One region of the Stenotrophomonas sp. 22DLJC03 genome, then DNA from elsewhere that is predicted to be linked to it. Evidence: riboswitches for the same ligand, from Rfam matches in the RefSeq annotation. Region 1 holds a riboswitch; the other holds the start of a gene.

Region 1 (4,021 bases):
GCCAGCGTGCGCGGCGGATCAGGCATGGCCGCCAGTTCCTCCAGGATGCCCGCCACCGCAGGCAACGCCGTCTCATCGGCCACCAGCAGTACCTGGCCGACACCGGCCGGCGGCTTCCATTCCCAACCTTCGCTGCTGTCGGCACAGTCGGCATCGGGGGCCAGCAGCACGACACGGTCACCCGGCCGCGCATGCATGGCCCAGCGCGAAGCGGGCCCGGTCACGCCGTGGATGACGAAATCAACGTCGACCTCGCCCTGCTCGGCACGCAGCTGGCGGATGGTGTAGGTGCGCATCGGCGGCCGCAGCTCATCAGGCAGGGCCCGGTAGCGCGGATACCAGTCCTCGCCGCTGGGCACCTGTGGCACCTCCTGGCCGGGCAAGGGGAAGAACACCTTGATCCGCTGGTCCGGGCCTTCGGTCTTCATCCGCGCCACGTCGGCACCGGTGAACACCATGCGGTCCAGGGAAGGGGAAAGAACGCGGCGCTCCTTCAGCGCCACCTCGAACAGGCGGTAGGTCTGCTGTGCAGCCATGGGGGTACCTCATGCGACGACATCGGATTGGCTGGCTGTCGTGCATCCACGCACCGGCTGGCTGGAATGCCCAGCCTAGTCCGGTTGTCCGCGGCTGCAAGGATGTGCCGGCATCCCCGCCAACCCTACCCCTGCACGCTGCTCAATGGCCCGTGCAGGCTGCCTGCGCCGCGCGCTCGCGCTGGTGTTCCCAGTACCAGAACACGAAGCCGGCGCCGAAGAACGCGGCCTGGCCCAGCGCCAGGTGCAGCGGGCTGGCGCTGAGCAGCGGCGACACTACGCCAGCCACCACGGTGCTGATCATCAGCTGCACGAACGCCTGCAGCGACGAGGCCAGGCCGCGCTGGTGCGGGTACATGTCCAGCACCGCCAGCGCCAGGATCGGGAAGATCAGCGCCATGCCCATGCCGCCCAGGAAGATCGGCATCACCGCCCACGGCAGTGCGAACTGCGGTGCCAGGCCGACGTAGCCGATGTTCAGCAGCACCGACAGCGCGCACAGGCCGAAACCGATGGCGACCTGTCGCGTAGGGCTGCTGTGCCCGGCCATGCGCCCGGACAGGAACGAGCCGGTGGTCATGCCGCCGATGGTGGGAATGAACAGCCAGGCGAAGCCGCCCTCGCCCAGGTGCAGGTGCTGCATCACGAACACCGGCGCCGAGGAGATGTACAGGAACACGCCACCGAAGCCGATGCTGCCGGCCAGCGCCAGGCGCAGGAAACGCGGATTGAAGCCGATGCGCACGTAGTCGCGCAGCAGCACGCGCGGTGACAACGGCACGCGCGCCTCGACCGGATGGGTTTCCGGCAGGTAGCGTGCAGTGGCCGCCAGCAGCACCAGCGCGAACACCACCAGGAACCAGAAGATCAACGGCCAGCCAGCGCCGCTGAGCAGGATCCAGCCACCGATGATCGGGGCGATGGCCGGGGCGATACCGAACAGCATCGACACCTGGCTCATCAGCCGCTGCGCGTCGTGGCCGTGGTACAGATCGCGGATCACCGCGCGGCCGACGATCATGCCCACGCCGGCGGACAGGCCCTGCAGTGCGCGGAACGCCAGCAGCGTGGTCAGGTCGGTAGACAATGCACAGCCCACCGAGGCGCCGACGAATATCACCAGACCGCCGAGGATCACCCGCTTGCGGCCCCAGGCGTCGGACAGCGGTCCATGGGCCAGGCTCATCAGGCCGTAGAACAGCAGGTACACGCTGATGGTCTGCTGCACCGCCACTTCGTCCACCGCCAGGCGCTGGGCCAGCTGCGGGAACGCCGGGAAGATGGTGTCGATCGAGAACGGACCGAACATGGCCAGGCCAGCAAGCAGCAGGGCCATGCGGCGGGTGGAAGGAGCAACAGCGGCGGTCATGGAGAGGCGTCCGGCAGGGCCATGCGCGGCACGCACGGCGGGCGCCAGTCCCCTGAAACAGGGACAGCGCCAGATGAATTCGGGTATCCGCCCATCATAGGTGGGGATTGCGCCCCGCGCCATGCACGGATGCACAAAACGCACGGCCGGGCCATCGGCCATTCAGGCGCAGCGGCGCCTCCCGGGAGCGGCCGGCCGGCGCGCAACGGGCTATAATCGGCGGGCAACACGGTGGGAGAAGCGGAACACCGCTGCCGAAGGCGCAACGCCCGTAATCGCTCAGGCCCGATACCACCCGTAACAGAACTCTGGAGAGACCGGTTCAATCCGGCGCCGAAGGGGCAAGAAGCAGCGGTCCGCCGCGCTTTCAAACTCTCAGGCAAAAGGACAGAGGGGCGCCCCGCAGACCGCCGACCGGCGGCTTGTGCCCGTGCGTGTGCCCTTTCCTGACGGATCCTTCGCCATGTCCCAGAACACCCCTTCCCTGCGTGAGCTCGAGCATCATTCGGCCTTCGTCGAGCGCCACATCGGCCCCAACGATGCCGAGATCGCGCAGATGCTCGGCGTCATCGGCCACGCCTCGCTGGATGCGATGACCGATGCCATTGTGCCGGCCAAGATCAAGTCGCCGGCACCGCTGGCGCTGCCGGAGTCGATCACCGAAGTGCAGGCGCTGGCGAAGATCCGCGCGATCGCCGACAAGAACACCGTACTGCGCAGCTTCATCGGCCAGGGCTACTACGGCACCCACACGCCGAACGTGATCCTGCGCAACATCCTGGAAAACCCGGCCTGGTACACCGCCTACACCCCGTACCAGGCGGAAATCTCGCAGGGCCGCATGGAAGCGCTGATCAACTTCCAGACCCTGTGCGCCGACCTGACCGGCATGGAAATCGCCAACGCCTCGCTGCTGGACGAAGCGACCGCCGCCGCCGAAGCGATGACCCTGGCCAAGCGCTCGGCCAAGTCGAAGTCGGACACCTTCTTCGTGCACGACGCCGTACACCCGCAGACGCTGGAACTGCTGCGCACCCGCGCCGAACCGATGGGCATCGTGCTGCGCGTGGGCACCCCGGCCGAAGCGCTGGAAGCAGAAGCCTTCGGCCTGCTGCTGCAGTACCCGGACACCTTCGGCCAGGTGGGCGACTACAAGGCACTGGTCGATGCCGTGCACGCGCGCGGCGGCCTGGTGGCCGTGGCCACCGACCTGCTGGCACTGACCCTGCTGGCTGCCCCGGGCGAATGGGGTGCGGACATCGTGGTCGGCAACAGCCAGCGTTTCGGCGTGCCGTTCGGCTTCGGTGGCCCGCATGCTGCGTTCATGGCCTGCCGTGACGCCTACAAGCGTTCGATGCCGGGCCGCCTGATCGGCGTCTCGATCGACGCACAGGGCAACCCGGCCTACCGCCTGACCCTGCAGACCCGCGAACAGCACATCCGCCGCGAGAAGGCCACCTCCAACATCTGCACCGCACAGGTGCTGCTGGCGGTGATGGCCTCGATGTATGCCGTCTACCACGGTCCGGAAGGCCTGACCCGCATCGCGCGCCGCACCCACCGCCTGGCTTCGATCCTGGCTGCGGCACTGCGCAAGGCCGGCGTGCAGGTCGGTGGTGACTTCTTCGACACCCTGCATGTCACCGGCGTGCACGCCGATGAGATCCACGCCAAGGCCCGTGCCGCCGGTTACAACCTGCGTGCGATCGACAGCGACTCGGTCGGCATCAGCCTGGACGAAACCACCACCCGCGCCGACATCGTGGCCGTGGCTGCCGTGTTCGGTGCCTCGCTGGACGTGGACGCACTGGATGCCAGCACCGCCGACGCACTGCCGGCCGGCCTGCTGCGCCAGTCTGAATTCCTGACCCACCCGGTGTTCAACACCCACCACAGCGAGCACGAGCTGCTGCGCTACCTGCGCTCGCTGGCCGACAAGGACCTGGCGATGGACCGCACGATGATCCCGCTGGGCTCGTGCACCATGAAGCTCAACGCCACCGCCGAGATGATTCCGGTGACCTGGCCGGAGTTCTCGCAGATCCATCCGCTGGTGCCGGCCGACCAGGCGCTGGGCTACAAGGAACTGATCGACTCGCTGGAAGCGATGCTGGTC
Region 2 (4,021 bases), on a different contig from region 1:
TGCAGTCGCAGCAGTTCGCCGTCCACGCGGCTGCGTACCACCACGCTGTGCAGCGGCGTGACCGTACCGACCGCCTTCAGGCGCAGCACCAGCGGCTCGGCGCTGGCGCGGGCGATGCGCACGGGTACCGTCTTGCCGGGTGCATCGTCGCCGGCACCGGCCTCCGTGCGTGGCCAGAACCCCCACAGCAGGCCGCCGGCAAGGGCAACGCCCAGCACGATCAGCAACGGGCGGGCACGACGGAAGCGGGAGTTTTCGGCGACAGACATGGGGCATCCTGCGCCCTGCGCGCGCAGGGACATGCGGGCCCGTCGGTGCGTTCACGGCACCACGGGCAGCGGGGAGGGAGTGTCTGGCGGGGCCGCGGGCGCGGCGTGGCTGGATGCCGTCGCGGCAGCGACGGGGCGACAATGGTAGCCAATCACCCCGGCCAATGCCGCATGACCAACGTCATGCAACGCAATCGGTAGTGCCGGCCGCTGGCCTGCAACCGGCTGGAATCTGCGGGCGTGTGCCGTGTTTCCGGCCAGCGGCCGGCACTACCATCAAGCAATCAATGCACTTCGTCGTGATAGACGAACTTCGGCATTTCCCAGCGGTAGTGGATCGCCAGCAGGCGCAGCGCGAAGCCGCCGCCCAGGCAGCACAGGATCGCGGTAGCGTCGGCCACGCCCCAGTGCAGCAGCAACAGGTAGGCCGCGCCGGTCAGCAGCGCGATGATCGCGTACAGCTCTTTCTGGAAGATCAGCGGCACCTCGTTGCAGAGGATGTCGCGCAGCACGCCGCCGAAGGCGCCTGTCAGCATGCCGGCAATCAGCACGATCGGCATGGCATGGCCGGCCTCACGTGCGATCGAGCAGCCGATCAGGGTGAAGGCGATCAGGCCCAGGCCATCGAGCACCAGGAAGGTGCGGCGGAAGTGGTGCATCCAGCGTGCGACCCAGGTGGCGATCAGCGCCGCACACACGGTGAAGCCCAGGTACTCGGGATGCTTCACCCAGCCCAGCGGATAGTGGCCGAGCAGGATGTCGCGCAGTGATCCGCCGCCGAGGGCGGTGACGCAGGCGATCATGACCACACCGAACAGGTCCATGCGGCGGCGGCCGGCGGACAGCGCGCCGGTCATGGCTTCGGCGGAAATAGCGATCAGGTAGATGATGGACAACAGCATGGGACAGGCTCCGGGCGCGGTGGGGCCGGCCATGCGCCACTATCGCCATTGCCTGCGCAATGACGGGATGACGATGACCGGTGCCGCTCCCGCTGTCCTTTTGCCTGAGAGTTCAGCGGCATGGGCCGCGTGCCCCTTCGGCGGATCGTCCCGGGCGTGCCCGGTGACCTCTCTCCAGCTCGGCGAGTCGAATGCATGGTTGGTGGGATTCCAGCCCACCGGCCTGAGCGATCATGGGAGCCTGCGCCTTCGGCGGGCGCCAGCGCGGCGCCTCTCTCCTGCATTCGGGCGCCAGTATATCCGCTGCAGTGCATCACGGCATAATCCGGGCATGGCACCGTCCCTCCGCCCGTGGTTCCTGTACCTGCTCGAATGCCGCGATGGCAGCTACTACGCCGGCATCAGCACCGACGTGGACGCGCGTTTCGCTGCCCACCAGGCCGGAAAGGGCGCGCGTTACACCCGGTCGCGGCCACCACTGCGGGTCCTGGCGGTGCGCGAGTACCCGGACCGAGCAGCGGCCTCACGTGCCGAATGGGAGCTCAAGCGGCAGCCGCGCGAACGCAAACTGGCCTGGCTGTTGCAGTAGATCCACGCCATGCGTGGATGGGGCGCATCCGGCCATGCCATGATCGCCCAGCCTTCAGCGCTGGAGACCCGGATGTCCACCGTTGCCCTGTTGTTCGCACTTTCCGCAGCAGCAAGCCCTGCCGCCGACGCCGCCACGATCGCAGCCATCGAAGCCACCTGCCATGACTACGTGGATGGCCAGCTGGAGGCCGACCCGCAGCGTGTCGCCCGTTCCCTGCACCCGGACCTGGCCAAACGTGCGGTGCTCGGTGATACACCGGACGAACGCCTGGGCCTGCGCCGGATGTCGAAGGAAGAACTGGTCTCGCTGACGAAGCAGGGCGCGCTGAAGACCCCGAAAGATCAATGGGATCGCCGCTGCACGGTGCTGGACGTGACCGGCAACGCGGCCTCGGTGCGGCTGGAAACGCCGTGGTTCGTCGACTACTTCCACATGGGGCGCTTCGACCAGCGCTGGGTGATCGTCAACGCGATGTGGTACCCGAAGCCGAAGGCGCCGTGAGCCGAGCATGGGCTCGGCTCTACAGGAACATGCGTGCGGCCCTAGCGCCTCGGCCGCCGGTCTTCCTGATCATCACCGAAGATGATGCGCGCGCTGCGCTGGTAGCTCCAGTACGCCACGGCCCAGTTCAGCAGCACCACGATGCGGTTGCGGAAACCGATCAGGAAGAACACGTGCGCGGCCAGCCAGAACCACCAGGCGAGGATGCCCGAGAGCTGCAGCCTGCCCAGGTGCACGATTGCAGCCATGCGGCCGATGGTGGCGAGGTTGCCGAAGTCGGCGTACTTGAAGGGACCTGGCGCCGGCTTGTCGTGCAGGCGCGCGCGGAGCACCTCGGCCACGTACTTGCCCATCTGCTTGGCGGCGGGCGCAACGCCGGGTACCGGCTTGCCGTTGGCCTGGTTCAGCACGGCCAGATCGCCGGCCACGAACAGCTCCGGATGGCCAGGCAGTGTCAGGTCTGGTTGCACCTGCACGCGGCCGGCGCGGTCCAGCGGCACGTCCAGTGTACGCGCCAGTGGTGAAGCAGCCACACCGGCGGCCCAGACCACGGTGCGCGCCGGCACGAACTGATCACCGAGCTTGAAGCCCTGGCTGTCGATGTCGCTCACCGGGGTACCGGTCAACACTTCCACGCCCAGTTTTTCCAGCTGCCGGCGCGCCTTCAGCGAAAGCACTTCCGGGAACGAGGACAGCACGCGCGGCCCGGCCTCGACCAGCCGCACCTTGGCGCTGGCCGGGTCGATGTGGCGGAACTCGTTGCGCAGCGTATGCCGTGCGATCTCTGCCAGGGTGCCGGCCAGTTCAACACCGGTGGGGCCACCGCCGACCACGGCGAAGCTCAGCCACGCCGCCTTCTTCGCCGGGTCCGGTTCGGCCTCGGCACGTTCGAACGCCAGCAGCAGCTTGCGGCGCAGCGCGATGGCATCGTCCAGGGTCTTCAGGCCGGGGGCATCATCGGCCCACTGGTCGTTGCCGAAGTAGGCGTGGGTGGCGCCCGTGGCCAGCAGCAGGGTGTCGTAGTCCAGCGTGCTGCCATCGGCCATGCGGATCTGTCGAGCCTGCTTGTCGATGGTGACCACTTCGCCGAGACGGACTTCCACATTGCGCTGGTGGCCGAGGATGTGGCGCAGCGGTGCGGCGATATCCGGCGCGGACAGGCCGGCGGTGGCCACCTGGTACAGCAGCGGCTGGAACAGATGGTGGTTGCGGCGGTCGACCAGGGTGATGCGTATGCGCTCGCGGGCCAGGGCACGGGTGGCCCAGAGACCGGCAAAACCGCCGCCGACAACAACCAGGTGGGGAACGCGCTCGCGACTCATCGACTCACTCCAGTGGGGGCATGGGGGAAGCGCTTGGCATCTTCGCACGGCAGGCGGTTGTCACGTCAGCGCCTGCGCGGATCGGCGATACTCGGGTTCAGGCAACCGCCCGCGAGGAATCCATGAGCGAACCGGAAAAGCGCATCGCCCTGTTGATCGACGCCGACAATGCGCCGGCATCGAAAATCGACGAAGTCCTGGCCGAAGTCGCCCGCTACGGCGTGGCCAACGTTCGCCGTGCCTATGGCAACTGGAAGAGCCCACGGTTGAAGGGATGGGAGGCGGTGCTGCACGAGTACGCGATCCGTCCGATCCAGCAGTTCGCCTACAGCAAGGGCAAGAATGCTTCGGACATGGCGATGGTGATCGATGCCATGGACCTGCTGTACGCGCGCAATCTGGATGGCTTCGCCATCGTGTCCAGCGATGCCGATT

What was found. Region 1 has a riboswitch for glycine ahead of gcvP (aminomethyl-transferring glycine dehydrogenase). Riboswitches for the same ligand answer to the same signal wherever they lie in the genome.
Region 2: another riboswitch for glycine. It lies ahead of AC13GA_RS12785 (trimeric intracellular cation channel family protein); the one in region 1 lies ahead of gcvP (aminomethyl-transferring glycine dehydrogenase).

The regions. Positions count from the first base shown of each region.
Region 1 is NZ_JBSPUG010000002.1:1,909-5,929, reverse strand. It holds gene AC13GA_RS05900 (siderophore-interacting protein) at 1-536, opposite strand, end outside; gene AC13GA_RS05895 (multidrug effflux MFS transporter) at 679-1,905, opposite strand; glycine riboswitch at 2,204-2,306, shown strand; gene gcvP (aminomethyl-transferring glycine dehydrogenase) at 2,369-4,021, shown strand, end outside.
Region 2 is NZ_JBSPUG010000003.1:463,548-467,568, forward strand. It holds gene AC13GA_RS12780 (MdtA/MuxA family multidrug efflux RND transporter periplasmic adaptor subunit) at 1-269, opposite strand, end outside; gene AC13GA_RS12785 (trimeric intracellular cation channel family protein) at 554-1,171, opposite strand; glycine riboswitch at 1,256-1,359, opposite strand; glycine riboswitch at 1,373-1,462, opposite strand; gene AC13GA_RS12790 (GIY-YIG nuclease family protein) at 1,503-1,760, shown strand; gene AC13GA_RS12795 (nuclear transport factor 2 family protein) at 1,833-2,264, shown strand; gene AC13GA_RS12800 (NAD(P)/FAD-dependent oxidoreductase) at 2,306-3,586, opposite strand; gene AC13GA_RS12805 (NYN domain-containing protein) at 3,709-4,021, shown strand, end outside.